DNA from 2 places in the Agrobacterium sp. ES01 genome. Region 1 is predicted to be linked to the other one. Evidence: predicted binding sites of a transcription regulator. Region 1 holds the regulator's gene; the other holds the start of a gene.
What was found. Region 1 encodes LexA, which represses DNA repair genes until DNA is damaged. Its sites were predicted from a motif close to TGTTCNNNNTGTGTTCNG; they were not measured.
Positions count from the first base shown of each region.

Region 2: the regulator LexA is predicted to act here: its motif matches at 1,781-1,798, upstream of ACQQ2Q_RS11150 (ATP-dependent helicase).

Region 1 is NZ_JBNQTH010000003.1:47,091-59,123, forward strand. It holds gene ACQQ2Q_RS09515 (FtsB family cell division protein) at 1-62, opposite strand, end outside; gene eno (phosphopyruvate hydratase) at 245-1,519, opposite strand; gene kdsA (3-deoxy-8-phosphooctulonate synthase) at 1,679-2,524, opposite strand; gene ACQQ2Q_RS09530 (VOC family protein) at 2,521-3,417, opposite strand; gene lexA (transcriptional repressor LexA) at 3,629-4,342, shown strand; gene ACQQ2Q_RS09540 (ComEC/Rec2 family competence protein) at 4,296-6,830, opposite strand; gene gltA (citrate synthase) at 7,105-8,394, shown strand; gene ACQQ2Q_RS09550 (SurA N-terminal domain-containing protein) at 8,564-10,450, shown strand; gene trpD (anthranilate phosphoribosyltransferase) at 10,477-11,493, shown strand; gene trpC (indole-3-glycerol phosphate synthase TrpC) at 11,509-12,033, shown strand, end outside.
Region 2 is NZ_JBNQTH010000003.1:374,951-386,983, reverse strand. It holds gene ACQQ2Q_RS11150 (ATP-dependent helicase) at 1-1,738, opposite strand, end outside; gene ACQQ2Q_RS11145 (efflux RND transporter periplasmic adaptor subunit) at 2,080-3,273, shown strand; gene ACQQ2Q_RS11140 (efflux RND transporter permease subunit) at 3,270-6,398, shown strand; gene ACQQ2Q_RS11135 (dienelactone hydrolase family protein) at 6,424-7,167, shown strand; gene ACQQ2Q_RS11130 (FAD-binding oxidoreductase) at 7,293-8,702, shown strand; gene ACQQ2Q_RS11125 (AsmA family protein) at 8,774-12,033, shown strand, end outside.

The DNA of each region.
Region 1 (12,033 bases):
ATGGTCACCGCTGGGAGAACCAGGCGACCGATTTTACGTTTTTTATGATGGCGGGTCCACATGCGGGGGTATGGCCTTGATACGCGGTACTCAACTAAGCGTTCAAATTAGCTCTGATTGTTTAACCGATCGTTGACCCTGTCAGAAACCGGTAGAATTTGTCTGTCGCACGCCGCACGGTCACGACAAAAAGCCCGCCCCGGTTTCCCGGCGCGGGCTTTTCAATTCAACGATCGAGGACCGATCAGCCCTTGAGGATCGACGTGCCGGCGTAGAAAGCCTGCGGACCGAGACCCTCTTCGATACGGATCAGCTGATTGTACTTTGCCAGACGATCCGAACGCGACAGCGAGCCGGTTTTGATCTGTCCGCAATTGGTCGCAACAGCGAGATCGGCAATCGTCGAGTCTTCCGTTTCGCCCGAGCGATGCGACATGACGGCTGTGTAAGCGGCCTTATGCGCGGTCTCCACGGCATCCAGCGTTTCCGTCAGTGTGCCGATCTGGTTGACCTTGATCAGGATGGAGTTGGCAACGCCCATCTTGATGCCGTCACGCAGACGCGCCGAATTGGTCACGAACAGATCGTCACCCACCAGCTGGCACTTGTCGCCGATCATGTCGGTCAGGGTCTTCCAACCATCCCAGTCGTCTTCGGCCATACCGTCTTCGATGGAGATGATGGGATATTTGGCAACCAGTTCGGCATAATAACCGGCCATCTCGGCGCTATCGAGCACACGGCCCTCGCCCTGCAGATCGTATTTGCCGTCCTTGAAGAATTCGGTCGACGCCGGATCGAGAGCGAGACTGATGTCTTCGCCAGGCTTGTAGCCAGCCTTTTCGATCGCCTTCATGATAATGTCGAGCGCTTCAGGCGCGCTCTTCAGGTCTGGCGCAAAACCGCCTTCATCGCCGACATTGGTGTTGAGGCCCTTGGCGCTCAATTCCTTCTTCAGCACATGAAACACTTCCGAGCCCATGCGAACGGCGTCGCGCAGGGTGTCCGCGCCCACGGGCATGATCATGAATTCCTGGAAGTCGATCGGGTTGTCGGCATGCGCGCCGCCGTTGATGATGTTCATCATCGGAACTGGCAGCGTGCGGGCGTTCGGGCCGCCAACATAACGATAAAGCGGCAGACCGGAGGCTTCGGCAGCAGCCTTGGCAACGGCCAGAGACACACCGAGAACAGCATTTGCCCCGAGGCGCGCTTTGTTTGGCGTGCCGTCCAGCTCGATCATGATGTTGTCGATCTGGATCTGGTTTTCTGCATCCAGGCCGCCAATGGCATCGAAGATCTCGGTGTTGACGGCTTCGACGGCCTTTTCGACGCCCTTGCCAAGATAGCGCTTGCCACCATCGCGAAGCTCGACGGCTTCGTGCGCACCGGTCGAGGCACCCGACGGAACGGCTGCGCGGCCCATGCTGCCGTCTTCAAGAAAGACATCGACCTCTACAGTCGGATTGCCGCGGCTATCGAGAATTTCGCGGCCGATGATGTCGGTGATTGCAGTCATGGGGACCTCCCGGTTTCTGGGTGGGATTGAGGATGGGCCTGTATTAATCGAAGAAGAGAAAAATACAATGGCAAGAGTATGAAAGCTTGGTGTCGCCTGAAGCGAGACAAGCCGAGGTCATCGACAGTGCCTTCGCCTCAGTGTCGAAACTTCGCAGCCTCACCCCTTGGTGATTGCGTCAAACGCCAGAAGGGTTTCCAGAAGCCGCGGCATGTCTTTCAGATGAACCATGTTCGGGCCGTCAGAAGGTGAGTTATCCGGATCCTGATGGGTTTCGATGAACAGCCCGCCAACGCCAACGGCAACGGCGGCACGCGCAAGCGTTTCAACGAATTCGCGCTGGCCACCGGTCGATCCACCCTGCCCGCCCGGTTGTTGCACGGAATGGGTCGCGTCAAACACCACCGGTGCCCCCATGGCCGCCATGATCGGCAAGGCGCGGAAATCAGACACCAGTGTATTGTATCCGAAGGATGCACCGCGCTCGCACAAGAGCACGTTCGGATTGCCGCTTTCGACGATCTTGGCGAGCACGTTCTTCATGTCCCAGGGCGCGAGGAACTGGCCTTTCTTGACGTTGATCGCACGACCAGTCTTGGCAGCAGCGACCAGCAGGTCGGTCTGGCGACTGAGGAAGGCCGGGATTTGCAACACGTCCACCACCGGCGCGACGATGGCACACTGTTCCTCGGTGTGAATGTCGGTCAGCACAGGAAAGCCGAATTCCTTTTTAAGGTCTGCAAACACCTCAAGTGCCTGCTCCAGCCCGATACCGCGTTTTCCAGACAGAGATGTCCGGTTGGCCTTGTCAAAGGAGGACTTGTAGACGAGGCCGATGCCGAGCGTGTCGCAGATTTCCTTGATCTCGCCAGCCATCATAAAGGCATGGTCGCGGCTCTCCATCTGGCAAGGGCCGGCGATCAACGAAAATCGCGCGCTATTGGAAAAGGTGACCTTGCTTGCGCCATCGCCAACGACCACGCTTGAATTTGGTGAAATGCTCATGCCTTGTCCTCGAATATGAATGTTACGCCTTGACCCGCCGATGGTGGAACCACAAGGCGACCCTCCCGGGCTTCGTGAGAAATGCCATTAGCGGCAAGAAGCGCACCTGTCACGCCAAGATCGCCCACGGCAAAGACTAATCCCGCGCCCTCGAGACCGGCGGTCCTGCTCATTACAGATAGACCATAGCTGCGGGTAAATCCGTCCGGCGTCATCACTTCTATCTGAGTGCCGCCGGCAGCGAATTCCAGTCTGCCGCCACGGGTTGCTGAAGCATGCGTCTGCAACACAGCATCGATATAACCCTCAAATATTGAGGGGTCTTCCGCCGTCAAGATCACGCCACTCACACGCACTGCGCCATTGTCGTGTCGCGCCAGCGCCTCCTTGTCGACGGCCAGCGGCAACAGTCGCTCACAGGCAAACAGCAGCAGGTCAGGCGCTTGTTCATCCCTGGCGAAAGCCAGCTTGAAACCGGCTTTCGCCTCGCTTCCATCGGCCGCTTGAACAGGTCGCTCGAAAGACAGCATCTTGCCGGCAGACCGTCCCTCTGCCTCGAACCTTGCGTGATCCGCATCCGCGTCGCGGCTCTCGGCAATAATGGCCGACAGCCCCTCGCCACGATCTGCCCGAAACGCTTCATGGCGCGCCACAAACACATTGCCCTGCCGTATCGCGTCGTGGCATTTCTCAGGATCGGCAACACCCAGAGGCTCCAGATATCCGCCTTCGGAAAAATAAACACAGGCATTTTCGGTGCCGAATGGATGGAGCGCATCGGCTGCGAAAGTAAAACCGAGCGCCGTCAACCGGTTGCGTGCGACCCCAAGCGCGCCGACAGGCAGGACAATATGATCGAGCGCGCGGGCCGGCGAAACAGACGATGAATCCATAAACGGTTCCTCAGCATAAAAACGCGTCGGTTGTGCGCCATCGCAGGCTCAAACACAAGACATCGCAATTTATCGAGCATTGTAGCCCTGATGCGCACGCGCCGACCCATCAATTCCATTGTTGCCAGCCTCACAAAAATTTAGTCACTTGCAGAACACAACTGGAACAGATAGTGTATGTTCTGGATTTGTTTCATCAAAGGGAATCGCAATGCTGACCCGCAAACAACAGGAATTGTTGCTCTTCATTCACGAAAGAATGAAGGAGTCCGGCGTGCCGCCATCCTTTGATGAAATGAAAGATGCACTGGATCTGGCCTCCAAATCCGGCATCCATCGTCTGATCACAGCGCTGGAGGAGCGCGGTTTCATTCGCCGGCTACCCAACAGGGCAAGAGCACTGGAAGTGATCAAGCTTCCCGAAGCCTATTCACCCAGCATGCAGCCACGTCGCGGCGGTTTCTCGCCCAGCGTCATTGAAGGCAGCCGCGGCAAGACGCCACCGCCGATGCTGCGCCAGCCGAGCGAAGACAACAACAATACGGTTTCCGTTCCGGTAATGGGCCGCATTGCCGCCGGTGTGCCAATCTCTGCCATTCAGAACAACACTCATGAAATCAGCATTCCCGCCGAAATGGTCAGCAGCGGCGAGCATTATGCGCTTGAGGTCAAGGGTGACTCGATGATCGAGGCCGGCATCCTTGACGGCGACACCGTGATCATCCGCAACGGCTCGACCGCCAGTCCGGGCGATATCATCGTGGCGCTGGTCGATGACGAGGAAGCAACCCTGAAGCGCTTCCGTCGCAAGGGTGCGTCGATTGCTCTGGAAGCGGCCAATCCGGCTTACGAAACACGGATCTTTGGGCCTGACAGGGTCAAGGTTCAGGGTAAGCTGGTCGGCCTGATCCGCCGCTACCACTGAGGTCGGTGAGCACGGTCTCCACGAGTTTCATATCATAGCGACCGCTGCGCCAATCATATCTGCGATGCAGGCTCCAAGGCCTTGCACGGCCGGAAAAAGCAGAGCGCAAAGCGATTGCCCCGTTGCTGTGTGGGCCCAGCCATATTTCCAAAGAGCCCGTTTTGCGAAGTGTATCGGGCGTGATCAATCTCGCGCCCGAGCGGCAATGGTCATAGCCAAGCCGTCGCGCAGAAATAACAATATCACCGAGATCGCAGGCCAGGCCTGAAAGCCGTGGCTCCTCAAGTGTGACCACCCGCCATCCCCCGCTGATACGGGCAACGCACCAGACCTTGTTCAGGCAGCTGAACTGGCCGTCGACCGACATGTCCAACATATGCGCGAGTTTCGCGCTGGCGTAGCGTATCGCATTTTCCGAAAGCACGGGAAAGCGGCGACCACCATCAGGGGTCGTGATGTCCCGCGGCGCAATCGCCTCGGCAAGCAAGGCATCCTCTTCGAAAGCAGGTTTTTGATGGCTGTGGCGCTGCAAACCGTTCTGCCATTGGGTAAATATGAAGCCCGGCGGTCGGGCGCTCGTAGTGGCGATCACGTCCGCATTGTCGACCCCATTGCCGATCAACCCAACCAGACGACCGTCCTCATAGATCAGCAGATCGGCAGTCCTGTCTTTAGGAAGCGCCAATCCGGTGATCAGACCACCTGCGAGGATGGCGGTGCCAATATGCCTGATGCGACTTCGAAGCAGTGCCAGTATCAGCATGCCCGTAACCGCTAACGGCAAAACCCAACGGGCCAGTCGCGCGCTACCGACATCGCCACCCCATTCGGCGACAGTATGGGCGATCGCGATGACGAGACCGAGTCCATGCCCCATGACGTCAAGCGGAAGTCTGTCGAGGCCGATGGGCATCAGCAACATCGACACCAGGCCGGCCGGCATCACCACAAATGTGATGATCGGCATCGCCAACAGATTGGCCGGTAAACTATAGCCGGCGAGGCGGTGGAAATGCTCCAACGAAAAGATCGCCGTCGACAAACCACCAATCACGGAAGTGAGGATCAGCCCGCCAACCACGCGGATGATCGCACCGGCAAAGGGCATATCAGGCAAAAAGTCGAAATAGCCGTCGCGGGATCTGCGGAAACGCCACGCGGAATATCCAGCCACCAGCGCCACGGTTGCTGCAAATGACATCTGAAAGCTTGGCCCCATCACTTCGGAGGGCGAGATTGCCAGTATGATCGTGGCCGCCAGTGCCACATTGCGCATGCTGATCGCTGGCCTGTCCAATAGCACAGCCATGAGCATGATTGCCATCATCACGAAAGCGCGCTGCGCCGACACCTGGGCACCCGAAATCATCAGATAGAAGAATGCCGCGACAAGCGCGCCAGCGGCTGCATACTTCTTGATCGGTCTGGATGGCGCAAAGCCTGTGAACTGGCTCAACACCACCCGTAGACCGACAAAGAACAATCCAGCCGCCAGCGCCATATGCAGGCCGGAAATCGCAATCACATGGGCAAGGCCGGAGCGCCGCAGGTCGTCCAGGACGGGCTCTGAAAGCGCCCGCCGCTCACCTGTCACGATCGCCGCAGCAAAAGCACCTTCGTCTCCGCCGATTGCCGTTCGTATCCGCTCGCCGATAGCGCCACGCACCGACAGTAGATTGGATGCCAATGCCCGTTGCGCAGAGGTCAAAAAATCCGTTTGCGGTTGGTCGGATAGGGTCGAATCGCCGACATCAGGCGCGCCGAGGAAAAAGCCGATAGCGCCAATGCCGTCAAAATAGGCAGAAAAGGCAAAGTCATTCAGTCCGGGTAGCGCAGGCCCCGAGGGAGGAGATAATCTGGCCCTCCCCTCAATCGCGGCACCGATCATAAATGGTCTATGATCCGCGCGCGCCACCAGCGAAACTCTCGAAGGCGGGCGCCGTAACTGGGGTTCTCGGGTCTGTGCAATACGGACGATATAGCGCCATTCGCCGCTCGCCCCCTCCTCTCGCTGCTCGATAATGCCTGTGATATGAGTCGTGACCGGGCTGTCCAGCATGACCGTATCCAGACGCGCCGTTTCCCAAACAGCAAACAAAGACCCGGCGGTCATGAGCATCGAGGCCAGCAAGACGTAGTGCCAACACGGATTGCGATAGCGGCTGACAACTCCGAGACAAGCCAGACCGCAAAAGAGCAAAATCAACACGAAAAGCTTGGGCGGATCATCAGCCGCAAACCATAAAATAGCGCCAGTACCCATGAAAACCGGCAGAAACAGGAAAACATGGCCGTGATCACGCTCGTCTTCCAGGCATGCCGCGCTTCTGCTCGCAAGGCGTGAAAAAAACGCGCTGAACTCGGGGGCAGACCGCGGCCGCGTCATTCCTTCGCGCGTATGGCGCAGACGTGAAGGCACAGGCGCGACAGGGCGCGGCCTGCCAACAGACCGCATCGTATCCAGGTGCTTTTCCAACGCTTCATGCATGGTACGGCCCCCACGAAGTGTCCGGCTCACGGCAACAACCAAGCCGACACCAAGTCACGGAGGACAGCTTATTCGCGAAGCGGTTGATTGTTAAGCAGAACATGCTCGCGGTATACGCGCGTTCATCAGGTCAGATAGTGCAGCGCATGCAGTGCAGTGCACAATTTGGCGGGTCGATAGCTTGGCATTAACCTTCGGATCATATAGCTAATGCCTGACGCTTAACCTGTGGTGCCCAATTTGAGGGCATCTCCCGCCCATTCGGAGGATTAGCATGACGGACAAAAGCGCTGAAATAAATCTCGGTGGCAAAACTGTCGACCTGACTGTCAAAACTGGCACCCTTGGTCCAGACGTTGTCGACATTGGCGCACTCTACAAAAACACTGGCGCCTTCACCTACGACCCGGGCTTCACGTCCACCGCATCCTGCGAATCCAAGATCACCTTTATCGATGGTGACGAAGGCATTCTGCTGCACCGCGGTTACCCCATCGAACAGTTGGCCGAACAAGGCGATTTCCTCGAGACCTGCTATCTGCTGCTTTATGGCGAGCTGCCAACAGCTGTTCAGAAGAAGGATTTCGATCATCGCGTCACGCATCACACCATGGTGCACGAACAGATGAGCCGCTTCTTCACCGGCTTCCGCCGCGACGCCCATCCGATGGCTGTCATGGTTGGTACCGTCGGCGCTCTGTCGGCCTTCTACCACGACTCGACCGATATCACCGATCCGCATCAGCGCATGGTTGCCTCGCTGCGCATGATCGCAAAGATGCCGACAATTGCCGCCATGGCCTACAAGTACCATATCGGCCAGCCCTTCGTTTATCCGAAAAACGACCTGGATTATGCGGCAAACTTCCTGCGCATGTGCTTTGCCGTTCCCTGCGAGGAATATCAGGTGAACCCGGTTCTGGCCCGTGCCATGGACCGTATCTTCATCCTGCATGCCGATCACGAGCAGAACGCCTCCACATCCACGGTTCGTCTCGCTGGTTCTTCCGGTGCCAACCCGTTCGCCTGTATTGCAGCCGGCATTGCCTGCCTCTGGGGGCCTGCTCACGGTGGCGCCAACGAAGCCGCGCTCAACATGCTCATCGAAATCGGCTCTGTTGAACGCATCCCTGAATACATCGCCAAGGCCAAGGACAAGAACGATCCGTTCCGTCTGATGGGCTTTGGTCACCGCGTCTACAAGAACTACGATCCACGCGCCAAGATCATGCAGAAGACGATGTATGAGGTACTTGATGCAACCGGTCGTGGCGACGATCCATTGATGCAGGTGGCGCTGGAGCTCGAAAAATATGCGCTCAACGACGACTACTTCAAGGAAAAGAAGCTCTACCCGAACGTCGACTTCTATTCGGGTATCACGCTTCGCGCACTCGGCTTCCCGACGACCATGTTCACCGTTCTGTTCGCGCTTGCCCGAACAGTCGGCTGGATCGCCCAGTGGAACGAGATGATCGAAGATCCGCAACAGCGCATCGGTCGTCCTCGCCAGCTCTATACCGGCGCACCGACTCGCGATTACACACCGATCTCCAAGCGTTAAGCCAAGAGATCAGGCACCTGATGAAGGCCCGGCATTTGCCGGGCCTTTTTCTTTGCGCAATAGCCGCAGCCTTTTCCCCTGCTATCCCTTCATTTCCTTGAAACTTTGCTTTAAGGAACGTCAACCGCTTCGCGCGCAGGCAATAAAAAGACACGAGGTTCGCGTCCCGATGTTAAACATGTTGAGAAAAGCTGCCAAAACCTGGGTAGCCAAGATCCTTCTCCTGCTGCTGGTCGCATCCTTCGGCATCTGGGGCGTCTCGCGCTCGCTGGTCAGCGACACCTCCGACACCGTCATGTCGGTCGGCGACCAGAAGATATCCTCGAGCGAGTTTCGCTTGGCCTATCAGCGCACGCTCTCGGATATGAGCCGCCGCTTTGGCACGCAGCTCACATCGGAACAGGCTCGCGCCCTGGGCGTCGAGAGCCAGGTCTACTCGCAGCTCGCCGCCGGTGCCGCCCTCGATCAGCTGTCGAAAAACATGAATATCGGGCTCTCCGAAGATCGTCTCGCAAGCCTCATTGCCGATGATCCTGCATTCAAGGACGCCAGTGGCAAATTCAGTCGCCAGCTTTTCTCGACACGGCTGAGCAATTCCGGCCTGAACGAGAACGACTACATCAAGGAGCGCTCCAAGGTCGCTGTGCGCACCCAGATTGTCGAGGCAACGGCCGATGGCTTTACAGCACCGACCGTCCTCATCGATGCTCTGAAGAAATACCGCACGGAAAGCCGCGGGATCAATTACCTGCTGCTCACCAACGCCAATATCGATCCCGTCGCGGCTCCTTCGGAAGACACGCTGAAGACATGGTTCGAGACCGTCAAGAGCCGTTATCGCGCGCCTGAATATCGCGGCTTGGAATATGTAAAGCTTGAGCCTTCGGATATTGCTGCGCCGGCCTCCATCACGGAAGACGCCGTTCGCGCGGATTACGACCGTCGCAAGGCGACCTACGAAATCCCCGGCACCCGTACGATCGAACAGCTCCCGTTTGAAAACCGCAAGGTCGCTGATGCAGCAGCCGAGGAACTGGCGTCGGGAACCACTTTCGATCAACTGGTCTCCGATCAGGGCAAGACAGCGACAGACGTTCTCCTTGGCGATTTCACCAAGGCACAACTGCCGGATCCGGCAATTGCCGATGCTGCCTTTGCAGTCGAGACGGAAGGAACGATAACGCCCGTGATCGACGGCGCCTTTGGCCCGGTAATCCTGCGGATCACCAATATCAAGAATGGCCGCACGCGCAGCTTCGACGAGGTCAAGGACGAGATCCGCAAGGAACTTGCCGATGCTGCAGCTGTCGAAGATATTCTCGATGTGCACGACCGTTTCGAGGACCTGCGCGCCTCCGGCTCATCGCTGGATGATGTTGCCAAGGAACTCAATCTGAAGGTTGTGAAGGTGGCCAATGTCGACGCCCGGGGACTTGATCCCGATGGCAAGGATGTTGACCTGACAGCCGGTGCAAAGCTCTTGAGCGAGGCGTTCCAGACCGAAGTCGGTGTGGAGCCACTGCCGATCAATTTCGGCAAGGATGGATATATCTGGTTTGAAGTTACCGGCATCGAACCAGCGCGCGACCGCACCCTTGAAGAAGTCCACGACAAGGCCGTGGCCGACTGGACTGCGGAACAGCAAAAGACTGCGCTCGGCGCAAAGGCTGAAAACATCAAGACCCGTATCCAGAACGGTGAAACCATGGACGCCGTTGCTGCCGAACTTGCAATCGCTGTAGAGAGCAAAAGCGGAATCCAGCGCGGCACGGATGATCCGGTCCTTGGCAGCGCTGCAGTATCGGCAGCGTTTAGCGGTCCGGAAGGTACCGTCGCCTCTGCGCCCGGCAATGATCCAACGACACAGATTGTGTTGAAGGTGACCGAAGTGAATGACCAGCCGACGACCTCAGTATTGAACAACGACGACCAGCAGTCCACGACGCTTGCCAACGCTGCCGGCGATGACATTCTCGATCAGATGGTCTCCGGCTTGCAGACGAAATACGGCGTCTCGGTCAACCAGAACCTGGCCCAGCAAGCCATTGTCCGCTAGGTGAAACGGCAAGGAAAGTTGAGGATATGAGCGGTCTCAAGCCCTTTATCGCCAAGCTCGCCGGCGGCGAAGCATTGACCCGCAGCGAGGCAAGCGACGCCTTTGAACTGATCATGTCTGGCGACGCCACCCCGGCCCAGATCGGCGGCATCCTGATGGCCATGCGCGTGCGCGGCGAAACCGTCAACGAGATTGCCGGTGCGGTATCGGTGATGCGCGCGAAGATGCTGCCGGTCAAAGCGCCTGAAGGCGCTATCGACATCGTTGGAACCGGCGGCGATGGAACCGGGACCTACAATATCTCGACACTGGCCTCGCTGATTGTGGCAGGTGCGGGTGTGCCTGTCGCCAAACACGGAAACCGCGCCCTGTCGTCCAAATCGGGTGCCTCCGACAGCCTGTCGGCATTGGGGGTCAAACTTGACCTCGATCCCGCCGGAATTTCCCGATGCGTCGCAGAGGCCGGCATCGGTTTCATGTTCGCGCCCCAGCATCACCCTGCAATGCGCTATGTCGGCCCGGCCCGGGTCGAGCTTGGAACGCGCACGATTTTCAACGTGCTTGGCCCGCTCACCAATCCGGCGAGCGTCAAGCACCAGCTTCTCGGCGTCTTTTCTCCCGACCTCGTGCGGCCTCTTGCCGAAGCGCTTCTGGACCTCGGCCTGACTGCCGCATGGGTCGTCCATGGAAGCGGGCTGGATGAAATCACCACCACTGGCACGACGCAGGTTGCAGCCCTCGAAAATGGTCAGATACGCGAGTTCGAGCTGACACCTGCTGATTTTGGTGTGCCGCAAGTCACGCTCGATCAATTGAAGGGTGGCGATGGCGTTGCCAATGCAGCCGCTTTGAAAGATGTATTGGGTGGAGCGAGAAACGCATACCGCGATATTTCCCTTTGCAATGCAGCGGCAGCCCTTGTCATAGCCGGCAAGGCGTCTTCCGTGACCGAAGGCATGGACATCGCCTCCAGGTCGCTTGACGAAGGCAAGGCGACGCAGGCGCTCGAGCGTCTGATTGCCGTTTCCAACCAGAGCAATTGAGTTTAGGCTGGCACCATGACCGACATCTTGAAGCGTATCGAGGCTTACAAGCGCGAGGAAATCGCAGCGGCGAAAACCGCCGTTCCAGCCGCCGAACTGAAGGCGCGTATTGCCGACCAAGACCCGGTTCGTGGCTTTTATAGCGCGTTGAAGACGAAAGCGGATACCGGCACATTTGGACTGATCGCTGAAATCAAGAAGGCCAGCCCCTCCAAGGGTCTCATTCGCCCGGATTTCGATCCACCACAACTGGCAAAGGCCTATGAGGCTGGCGGCGCGACATGTCTGTCCGTCCTGACAGACGGGCCGAGTTTTCAAGGTGCGCCCGAATACCTGACGCAATCCCGTGCCGCCTGCGCGCTCCCTGCCCTGCGCAAGGATTTCATGTTCGACGCTTACCAGATGCTGGAAGCGCGCGCCTGGGGTGCTGACTGTATTCTGCTGATCATGGCGTCGTTGTCTGACGCAGAAGCGACAGACCTTGAAGGCGCGGCCTTCGATCTGGGCATGGATGTTCTGGTCGAAGTCCACGACGAAGAC
Region 2 (12,033 bases), 330 kb from region 1:
CCATGGAGCGGATGAGCTCCTTGAGGTTTTCCAGACGACCCGGCGCTTCTGCCGATTTGTCGTTCTTCCACATATCGGTGTAGCCGGACTCTTCAAGGATCTGCTCGGCAAGTTCGGTATGGGGAACGGTTTCAAGCTGTTCCTGCCATCGGCGAAAGTTTTGCACGACGTCAAACAGGGCCTTGCGGGCCTTGGGTTTCAGGTCGTCGGTCTCGGTCATGTCGCCTGCGGCCTGCAACATGGGAATGTCGCGGGCGCGGGCATAATCATGCAGGGCGCGCACCGAGGTGTCGCCCAGACCACGCTTGGGCGTGTTGATGATGCGCTCGAAGGCCAGATCGTCTGCAGGCTGGCAGACGAGGCGGAAATAGGCCATGGCATCGCGGATTTCGAGCCGCTCATAAAAGCGCGGGCCGCCGACGACGCGGTAATTCAGGCCAAGGGTTACAAAACGATCTTCGAATTCGCGCATCTGGAAGGAGGCGCGCACGAGGATCGACATATCGTTGAGCTTGTGTTTCTTGCCGTCTGCATCGCCACGCTGCAGGCGCTCGATTTCTTCGCCGACTGCGCGGGCTTCCTCTTCGGAATCCCAGGCAGCATGCACCACGACCTTTTCATCGTCGGGTTCGGAGCGTTCGGTGAATAGCGTCTTGCCAAGGCGGCCTTCGTTATGGGCAATCAGATGGCCGGCAGCGCCCAGAATATGTTCGGTGGATCGATAATTGCGCTCCAGTTTCACCACCTTGGCGCCGGGGAAATCCTTCTCGAACCGCAGGATATTGTCGACTTCCGCGCCACGCCAGCCATAGATCGACTGGTCGTCGTCGCCCACGCAACAGACATTCTGGGCCACGCCCTTGGGGCGCTGGGCCAAAAGCCGCAGCCACATATATTGCGCGGTGTTGGTGTCCTGATACTCGTCGACCAGAATATAGCGGAACTTGTCGTGATATTCCCGCAGCACATCCGGATTGGCCTTGAACATGCGGATGGGGTGCAAGAGAAGATCGCCAAAATCGCAGGCGTTCAGGCTTTTCAGCCGGTTCTGATAGGCGGTGTAGAGTTCACGACCCTTGCCATTGGCAAAGGCACGGGCATCGCCTTCGGGGATCTGTGACGGATCGAGCCCCTTGTTCTTCCAGCCATCGATCATTCCGGCAAACTGGCGGGCCGGCCAGCGCTTGTCGTCGATGCCTTCTGCCTGGATCAACTGCTTGATCAGGCGAATGACGTCGTCGGTGTCGAGAATGGTGAAGTCGGAGCGCAGGCCAACCAGTTCGGCGTGGCGACGCAGCAGTTTCACGCCGATGGAATGGAAGGTGCCGAGCCAGGGCATGCCTTCGACCGCGCCACCGACCAGAAGCCCGATACGCTCCTTCATCTCGCGCGCGGCCTTGTTGGTGAAGGTCACGGCGAGAATCTGGCTTGGCCAGGCGCGGCCCGTCTCCAGAATATGAGCAATGCGGGTGGTCAGAACGCGGGTCTTGCCGGTGCCGGCGCCCGCCAGCACCAGAACGGGGCCTTCGGTCGCTTCCACCGCTTCACGCTGTTCCGGGTTGAGGCCTGACAGGTAATCGGGTGCCCGTGACTGATCGCGCGCCGCCATGGCGCGGGCCGCAATGCCAAGCCCGCCTTCCTTGGGCGCATGGGCCTGGGGGGCAGGGGCATTTGAGGGCTTGCGCGGCTCGTCAGGCTCCTCGTCGAAAAAGGGGATATCACTAAAACCACTGGTCATGGGGCTCAATGTAGTGATTCGAAACCGAAAGGCCAGAAAAGATGTTCTCCTTTCATTCCCAAAAGGTCACTATGCAACGGAAAATTGCCGGCTTTGGCGGATATCGTGCCGGACGCTGTCGTGAATGTGATTGGTCAATAGCCCGCATGGGTGCGAATAAAGGCTTGCGTTTCAATGTCGCCGGGCTTCGCAACACCTCAGGATAATGACAGTTTCGTAATGTTCATGATGGCGGGTTGCGGTTGCAACGCAGTCATGAATATTGGGCTTGAGCCGTTCCAAGACGCTGGGCCGCGGCGATCGCAAATCAGTTCTATTTCAGTGTCACTTGCGGAGATTGCATGGCCTTTTGGAAACAGTTGCTTCTGGCAATTATCGTCCTCGTTGCGGGGTTCTTTGTCTGGATCTGGCTCGTGCCCGGCAGTGGTGCCGTTTTGGCGCGGCTCGGCGTTCCAGCTGGCGTCGTTGCCATGGTGTCGACTTCGCAGACCGAAGGGGGGGATGCAGCCGGTGCAAAGCGCGGCGGTGGCCGCGGTTTCGGAAATACGCCTCAGGTGGTGGTTCAGCCGGTCGCGATCGGCAAGGTGAACGACCGCCTGACAGCGATAGGCAGCGGTGAGGCGGTTCAATCTGTCATCGTCACGCCACAGGTGGCCGGCACGTTGAAGGAAGTGCTGGTCAAATCCGGCGATCTCGTTGAGGCCGGTCAAGTGATGGCCCGCATCAAGGACGAGGAACAGATCATTGCGCGCGATCAAGCCAAGGTGGAACTGAACAGCGCTCTGGAAAAGGCGAAGCTCTACGAGAACCTGAAGTCGACCATTTCCCGTATCGATGCTTTCAACGCCGATATCGCGGTCCAGACTGCAAAGCTTGCGGTCGAGACGGCAGCGCTCAATCTGCAGCGGCGCGAAATTACCGCGCCCATCAGCGGCGTCGCGGGCATCGTCACCGTTGATCCCGGCGATAATGTTACCACGACAACAGCCATTGTCAGCCTCGATGACCGTTCGGAAATCCTCGTCGATTTCTGGGTTCCGGAGCGTTTCGCGCCGATCATCAAGGTCGGCCAACCGGTCGAGGCAACGGCAGTTGCGCGTCCGGCAGGGCTCTATCGCGGTGCGGTCGAGGCCATCGACAACCGCATTGATGAGGCCAGCCGCACGCTTCATGTGCGGGCCCGCATTGCCAACGAGAATGACGATCTGAGGGCCGGCATGGCGTTTACGGTCGCCATGACGTTCGACGGTGAAGACTATCCGGCCGTCGATCCGCTTGCGATCCAGTGGGACAGCGACGGCTCCTATGTCTGGCGGGTGAGTGACGGCAAGGCCGAAAAGGTTACCGTGCGCATCGTGCAGCGTAATCCCGACAGTATTCTCGTGGAAGCGGCATTGTCCGCCGGGGATGACATTATCATCGAGGGTGTGCAGCGTGTGCGGGCCGGCGGTGAGGTCGCAATCGCCGGCGAGCAACGTCCGGCCGATACCAAGCCATCCGCCGAGGCGCCTCAGCAGGAGGCGGCCAAGCAATGAGCGATCGCGAAGAAGGTCTGTTGCCGTCAGCCGATCATGGCGGGTTCACCGCGCTGTTCGTGCGACGCCCCATCCTGGCGCTTGTTTTCAATGCCCTGATCGTCGTTGCCGGCCTGTCTGCGCTTTACGGCGTCGAGGTTCGTGAACTGCCGGATGTCGACCGTCCGGTGATTACCGTTCGCACGACATTTTCAGGTGCGTCGCCCGAAACGGTCGATCAGGAGGTGACGACGGTCATCGAGGGGGCGGTGGCACGGGTCAGCGGGCTCAAATCCATGTCGTCGTCCTCGTCCTTCGGCTCCAGCCGCGTGACGCTCGAATTTTCCGATGCAACGGATCTCAACGTGGCCTCGACCGATGTTCGCGATGCGATTGGCCGTGTCACCAATGAGCTTCCCGACGAATCGGACGAACCACGAATCATCAAGGCCGATGCCGATTCCAGTGCGATCATGCGGCTGGCGATCACGTCGGACAGTCTCAGCCTCGACGATCTGACGCAACTGGTCGATGACGAGATCGTCGACCGGCTTGCCGCAGTGGATGGCGTCGCGGATGTCGATATCTACGGGGATCAGGAAAAGATTTTCCGGGTCGATGTCGATCAGGCAGCGCTTGCCAGCCGTGGGCTGACCATCGCCAATCTGTCCACTGCGCTGAGCGACCTTGCCTTTGACGTGCCGGCAGGCGCGCTCAACAGTGCCACGCAGAATATCGTGGTGCGGGCGACCGCGGAGCTGAAGACGCCGGAGGATTTTGCAAGTCTTATCATCCAGAACCGCGTGCGGTTGGGCGATGTGGCCACCATTACCCTGGGGCCGGATATCAGTTCGACCACTTTGCGGGCCAATGGCAGCCCTGGCATCGGTCTTGGCATCATTCGTCAGGCACAATCGAATACGCTCAGCATCTCCGATGGCGTGACCAAGGCTGTTGCGGATATCTCGAAGACCTTGCCTGAAGGCACGCAGATCCGCATCACCAGCGATGATGCCGTGTTCATCCGCGGCTCCATCGAAGAAGTGGTGCGCTCGCTGGCACTGGCAGCGATCATCGTGGTCGGTATCATCTATCTGTTTCTGCGCGACGCCAAGGCGACGATCATTCCGGCGGTCACCATGCCGGTGGCGTTGATCGGGACGGTTGCCGCGATCTATCTGCTCGGTTTCTCGATCAATATTCTGACCTTGCTTGCGATTGTGCTTGCCACCGGCATGGTGGTGGATGACGCGATTGTCGTGCTGGAAAATATCGTCAGGCGTCGAGCACAAGGCCTTGGACCTCGGGCAGCAGCCGTGCTTGGCACTCGGGAGGTGTTCTTTGCGGTCGTCACCACCACGGCCACGCTTGCCGCTGTGTTCGTGCCGCTGTCGTTCCTGCCGGGGCAGGTGGGCGGACTGTTTCGCGAATTCGGCTTCGTGCTGGCCTTTTCGGTGACGCTGTCATCGATTGTGGCGCTGACACTCTGTCCCATGCTGGCGTCTCGGCTGCTGACCCGCGATGTCGATCCTGACCCGGGTATGCTTGGCAGGTTGGGGAACCGCTTCTCCGATCTCTACCGCTATACGCTTCGCGGCTGTCTGAGAGCACCGTTCGTCGTGTTCATCGTTGCCATCGTCTTTGCCGGAGCAGCCTTTGGCGCATTCCAGCTGATCACCAACGAGTTGACGCCGCGCGAGGATCGCGGCCTGTTGTTGATGCGGGTGTCTGCTCCGCAAGGGGTCAGCCTCGAATATACCCGTGATCAGATGCGCCGGGTTGAGGAAAACCTTGAACCCCTGCGCGAGAGTGGAGAGATCATCAATCTGTTCTCTATTTCCGGATTTGGCAGCAGCAAGAACAGCGGCTTCATGGTGCTGACGCTGGCACCCTGGGATGAGCGCAGCCGCAGCCAGGACGAGATAGCAAAGGACGTGAATGCGGCGGCCGTAAAAGTGCCTGCCGTCCGTGCCTTTGCCATTCAGCCCAATTCTCTGAAAATCCGCGGCGGAGGAAATGGTCTCAGTTTCGCGCTTGTCGGTTCGAGCCATCAAAAGCTGACCCAGGCCGCTCTTTCCGTGGTCGATGCCATGGAACGGGACGGCCGTTTCGACAATCCGCGTCTGGCCGACGATGTCAGTCAGGCGCAGCTATCGGTCGTGATCGATCGTGAACGCGCGGCCGATCTCGGGGTCAATATAACGGGGCTTGCGCAGGCGATGCAGGCATTGCTCGACGGTCGCTCCATCGGTGATGTCTTCGTCGATGGCAAGTCTTATCCGGTGAAACTGGTATCGACCACGCGGCCAATCGATGATCCGACCGATCTTGAGAACATCTTCCTGCAGACGAGCGAAGGCAAGTTCGTGCCGATGTCGGTGATCGCCACGCTGAAGGAGAATGCGGTCGCGCCATCCTTGTCGCGTGAGCAGCAATTGGCGTCGGTTAGCATCAATGCCGGATTGAACGAGGGGACGTCGCTTGGTGAGGCGCTTGCCGTTGCCGAAGCCATCGCCGAACCGCTTTTGCCGCCCGGCGCAAGGCTGATGCCGCTGGCGGAGGCAGCCACGCTGAATGAAAATTCAAGCGGCATGGGCACGACCTTCGGTTTCGCCATCGTGATTGTCTTTCTGGTCCTGGCGGCGCAGTTCGAAAGCGTCTTGTCTTCACTGATCATTCTGGCGACCGTGCCGCTCGGGCTTGCCTGTGCCGTCTTCGCGCTGGTGCTGACGGGTTCATCGCTGAATGTCTATTCGCAGATCGGGCTGGTGCTTCTTGTCGGGGTGATGGCCAAGAACGGTATCTTGATCGTCGAATTTGCCAATCAGCTTCGTGATCAGGGGCAATCGGTTCGCAATGCAATCGAGAACGCATCCAATATGCGTTTGCGCCCTGTGATGATGACGATGATCTCGACGGTGCTGGGCGGTGTGCCGCTCGTGCTGGCCTCCGGCGCCGGTGCCGAGGCCCGTATCGCCCTCGGTTGGGTGATGGTGGGCGGACTGGGGCTTGCCACAATCGTCACACTCTATGTGACACCGGTCGCCTATCTGGCGCTTGCCCGGTTTTCAAAGCCGCGTGGCGACGAAGAAAAACGCCTGCGTCAGGAAATGGATATTGCGGCTTCGCTCGAGGCTGCTGAATGACTGCCGATAAGCAGGAGACTTTTGCATGACGACACATATGATTGAGATCAGCACCGCAGAAGGCGTGGCCAAGGCCGTTCTGGTGAAGCCTGCCGATGCCATTGCCTCCAAGGCGGGCGTGATCCTTTATATGGATATTTTCGGGCTTCGATCGACGCTCACAACCATGGCGGAGCGGCTGGCCAATGAAGGCTATACGGTTCTTGTTCCCGATCTTTTCTATCGCTTCGAGAACAAGCAGGACTTCGATCCCAAGACCGCCTTTTCCGACCCGGTTGCCGGTCCAAAACTAAAAGCAATGAAGCTTGAGACCACGCAGGCGATGACGGCAAGCGACAGTGCTGCCTTTATCGCCGCACTCGATGAGGCCGGAGCGACCGGTCCTGTCGGTGTCGTCGGTTATTGCATGGGTGGCGCTTATGCGCTGACGACCGCAGCCCGCTATGCGGAGCGCGTGGCGGCGGCTGCAAGCTTTCACGGCGGCAATCTTGCGACATATGCTCCAGACAGTCCGCATTTTGGCGCTCAGTCGATCAAGGCGCGTGTTTATGTCGGTGCTGCCGGTGTCGACGGGTCCTTCCCGCCGGCGCAGGCCGGGCGGCTGGCCGAAGCCATGGCTGAGGCCGAGGTCGACTTCATGTTGGAAAATTACAAGGACATGAAGCATGGCTGGACGATCTGCGATCACGGTGTCTATGACCGCGACGGCAGCGAGCGCCACTGGACCCGGCTTCTGACCTTTCTCGGCGAGACACTAAAGTCCGCCTGAACTGACACATCCGTCACTTGGGCCAGAATGTGATCTGGACAAGCCACGCCGATCTATCCCATATCTCGCGGCAAGAGGCGCGTCACTTTGCGCGCTGGCAATGGAAGTGCATAAGGGATTTCGCCATGGCGATGAAGGATGTCATCACGGGAGCGCGCAACGAGGACGGTATCGCGACGGTTCTCGCACTGTTGAAGCAGGTTTTTGGCGACAGGTTTCAGACCGGGCAATCTTTCCTCGAACAACACGCGCATACCACCACCTATCTGCCGGCGCAGCTTCCGGACGGTGTGGTCTTTGTCGAGACGACTGAAGACGTGCAAACGGTCGTGCGTTCCTGTGCCGAGCACAAGGTTCCCGTGATCGCGTTCGGTACCGGATCGTCGCTAGAAGGTCAGGTCAATGCATCGCATGGCGGTATTTCTCTGGATTTCAGCCGGATGAACAAGGTTCTTGAAGTCAATGCCGAGGATCTGGATTGCACCGTTCAACCGGGCGTCACGCGCGAGGACCTGAATGTCTATCTGCGCGACACAGGCCTGTTCTTCCCGATCGATCCGGGTGCCAATGCCTCTCTTGGCGGCATGGCGGCGACACGTGCCTCGGGGACCAATGCAGTTCGCTACGGCACGATGAAAGACAATGTGCTTTCGCTGACCGTGGTTACGGCTGACGGTGAGGAAATCCGCACGGCGCGCCGCGCGCGCAAGACGTCAGCTGGATATGATTTGACCCGGCTTTTTGTCGGATCTGAAGGTACGCTCGGGATCATCACGTCAATCACGCTGAAGCTGCAGGGCATTCCCGCGATGATATCAGGTGGCGTATGCGCTTTTCCGACCCTGAAAGCGGCGTGTGATGCTGTGATCATGACGATCCAAATGGGGATTCCGGTGGCGCGCATTGAATTACTCGACGAGACCCAGATGAAGGCGGTGAACGCCTATTCCAATCTCTCATATGCGGAAAAACCGACGCTCTTTGTCGAATTTCACGGCACGGAGGAGACTGTTGCGATCCAGGCCGAACAATTTGGGGAGATCGCCGCCGAATTCGACGCTGACGCGTTTCAATACACAACCAATGCCGAGGAGCGCACCAAGTTGTGGAAGGCGCGCCACAACGCATATTGGGCGGGCAGGGCGCTTGCGCCTGAGCTCAATGGTCTTTCCACAGATGTTTGCGTTCCGATTTCAAGGCTTGCAGAATGCGTGGAAGCGACCCAGGCGGACATCCGCGAGACCGGATTGCTGGCACCGATTGTGGGGCATGCCGGGGACGGAAATTTCCACGTTCTCGTTTTGATGAACGACAAGGATCCTGCTGAAGTTGCCAAAGCAGAGAAGTTCCTGGAGCGGTTGAATACGCGGGCGTTGGAGATGGATGGTACCTGCACCGGCGAGCACGGCATCGGGCAGGGCAAGATGGGCTTTCTTCGGCAGGAGCTTGGCCATGCCGTGGACATCATGGGGCAGGTGAAGCGCGCGCTCGATCCCGACAACATATTCAATCCGGGCAAGATTTTCCGCATCTGACTATGATATTTGGCGCTTGTTCCCGCCGCGAGAACCGTTAGTCTCCGCTGGACTCGTTTGGAGTGAGACGTTTGCTCGGTCGTATTCTTGTCTTCCTTGGCGGACTGCTCGTCGTAGCTTTGTTTGCGGCACTTTTAGCGCCTTTTTTCGTCAATTGGACGGATTTTCGCAGCAATTTCGAATTGCGCGCAAGCCGTATTCTTGGCCAGAAAGTAACCGTCAACGGTGCTGTGGAAGCACGTCTTATCCCGTTTCCGTCTGTCACCATGCATGACGTCACGGTCGGACGCGGCGATGATGGCCAGCCGCTGGTCCATGTGGCACAGTTTTCCATGGATGCAGAACTTGCACCGTTTCTGTCCGGTGAAGCGCGTATTTTCGATATGCGCATCGAACAGCCGAAAATTAATCTGAGACTGCTGAAAGATGGCACGCTCGATTGGCTGCGTGGCAGCCGGTCGGACATTCCTGCCCGGAACGTTGTTCTTGAGAATGTGCACGTTACAGACGGCGAGCTGCACTTCATTGACGAGCAGACAGGCCGTACCCGCATTGTGACCGGGCTGGAAGCCGAAATGTCGGCAAGCTCGCTTGCAGGGCCGTGGACCGTCGATGGCCATGCGGTTCTGGATGGAGAGCCTTCGCGCTTTTATCTGTCGAGCCTGCAGCCCAATGTTGCGACCGGCGCGATACCGGTCAAAACGCGGCTGATGCCGGACAATCGACCTTTCGAGTTTGAACTCGATGGCGATGTAGCCGTTACGGAGGGGAAACCCGGCTATGCCGGCGAGTTCGTGGGACGTTGGACGGGGCTTGAAGCTGAGGAAAAAGAGAGCGCTGCTGCCTCGGGGCCACGAGTCAGCGGACAGTTTGAGCTCAGCAATGAACGCTTGCGGGTTCCGTCCTACCGGCTTGAACTGGGCGATACCAACAATCCATATGCGGTGACCGGCGAAGCCACGCTTGATACAGGCAGCAAGCCGGAATTCCTGCTGACCGCCGATGGCCAGCAGATCGATGTCAGCCGGATCGGCAATGAGGGGGCCAGTGGCAAGACCGACCGCAATCCTTCCCTCTCTGTCCGCCAGCGGTTGAAAAAGATGATCGATCTGGCCGCAAGTATTCCCATTCCCAATGTCCCTGGCCGCGCAAGTCTTTCTCTGCCGGCTGTGGTGGCCGGAGATACGGTGATCCGGGATATTCAGCTGGAGGTTCAGCCGGCAGCCAAGGGGTGGACGATCGACAGTGCGGTCGCGACCTTCCCTGGGCGCACCCAGCTGGAGGCCAACGGGCAGCTGACACTTTCAGGCGAGCCTTCCTTCAATGGCGAAATGCTTGTGGCCTCTACGCAGCCGACCGGTCTTGCGTCATGGTTGTCTGGACAGGTCGATCCGGCGCTGCGGCAGATCAAATCCTTGGGCTTTTCGGCGCTGGTCGATCTGACGCCGGAACTTCAACGCTTCGACAAGCTCGAGGTTGCGATCGGCCCGGCCACGCTCAAGGGTCGCGTGGAGCGACAATCTGTCGGGGACAGCGAACCAAGCCTGTCGCTCGATCTCAGCGGCAATGCCGTCGATCTGGATGCGATCCGGTCTCTGGGTTTCCTGATCGCCGGCGAAGACGGGGGCGATAGCCTGTTCAGTCATCGGATCGGCGCGCATCTGAAAGTCGATACCTTCAGCGCCTTGGGCGTGGCGGCGGAAAATGTCGACACGATCTTCACGCTTGCCGATGGCGCAATCACGCTCGACAAGCTCAAGATCGGCAGTCTGGCCGGAGCGTCCATCGAGGCTTCCGGAAGTGGGGCCGGCGGGTTGCTGGATTATAGCGGCAGCGCCAAGCTGCATGTGTCAGCCTATGACCCTGGCGCCTTGCTGCGGATATTGCGAGACCGGTTGCCGGATCATATCGCACTGGACCGGCTGGTGCGGAACTCAAGCTGGTTTGCCAATAGCGACCTGTCTGCCGATATCAGTTTTGGCGAACAGAATGGCGGGGGGCTTAGTGTTCGCGTTGATGGTAGCTCCAACGGCAGCCGGATCGATCTGCATTATCGCCTTGCCGACCTGCTGGATCCAGATGGCGAAATGACGCTCGATGCAAACCTCGCCAATGACGATACGTCGATCCTTTTGGGGCAGGCCGGTTTGCAACCCCTGCCGCTTCCGGCCGATAATCACGGTGAGATTGCGCTGAAGGTCAAACGAACAGGATCCGGACCGGCAGAGACGACTGCAACATTCAAGACGGATCGCACGTCTGCGAACCTGACGGCCAGTCTGGATATCAATGCCGATGGCGGCTTGACGGGCACCGGCAATGCCTCGCTCGAGAGTGCGGATATCGAGCCTTATCTGATCATGAACGGTATCGCGTTGCCGCAGACCCTGAGTGGCGCTCCGGTGAAAGGTGAGGCGGCATTTGCGCTGGATGGCGGCACGATTTTGGTGTCAAATCTCAAGGCCGATATTGCTGGCAATTCCCTATCGGGCGATCTCAATCTCGATATATCCGGGCAGGGACCCAAGGCCACCGGTAATCTTTCCGTCGCTCGCCTCGATCTGCCCTGGCTTGCCGAAAATGTGTTCGGCATGATCACCGATCCATTGAGCGGAGATATCGGCGAGACTGCATTTCCAAAGCCGACATGGAGCGATGCCGAGGCGAAGCTCGCGATCAAGGCGGATACATTCACGCCGGGTCCCGGACAAAGTGAAATCTCCGGATTCTCGACCAGTCTCGATTTTAATGGCGGGATTCTGGTTCTGGATGACATGGCGGGCAAGTGGTATGGCGGCGACGCCAGTGGCCGGCTGACCATGACGAACAATGACGGCAACGGCTTTGGCGAACTCAGGCTCGATGTAAAGAACGGTAACATCGCCACCTTCTATGGTGCCCCAAATGGCGATGCACCTGCCAAGGGCATGTTCGATCTGACGCTTGTGGCGGAGAGTTCAGGCGCCAACGCCAATGATCTGCTGTCATCCTTCAATGGATCTGGATCGCTGGCGCTCAAAGACCTGTCCGTCGGTGATTTTAATCTGTCCCTGTTCCAGCCGCTTCTTGCGGCGACTGACAAGATCGAAGGCACCACGATCGATGCGACTGTGGTGACGCCGCTGGTGCAAGACCTTCTGGCCAAATCCGAGGTGGCGATCGGGAATGTCACCATACCTTTCAACATCACATCCGGCCTGGCGCGCATGCAGAATGTGACGGCCGCAACAGCCGATGCGCGCATGAGCGCCGACGCCCGCGTCGATGTCCTGAACCATGACCTCGATGCGACCGTAAACGTGTTGCTGGATGCCGGTGAGGACGCGCTGGA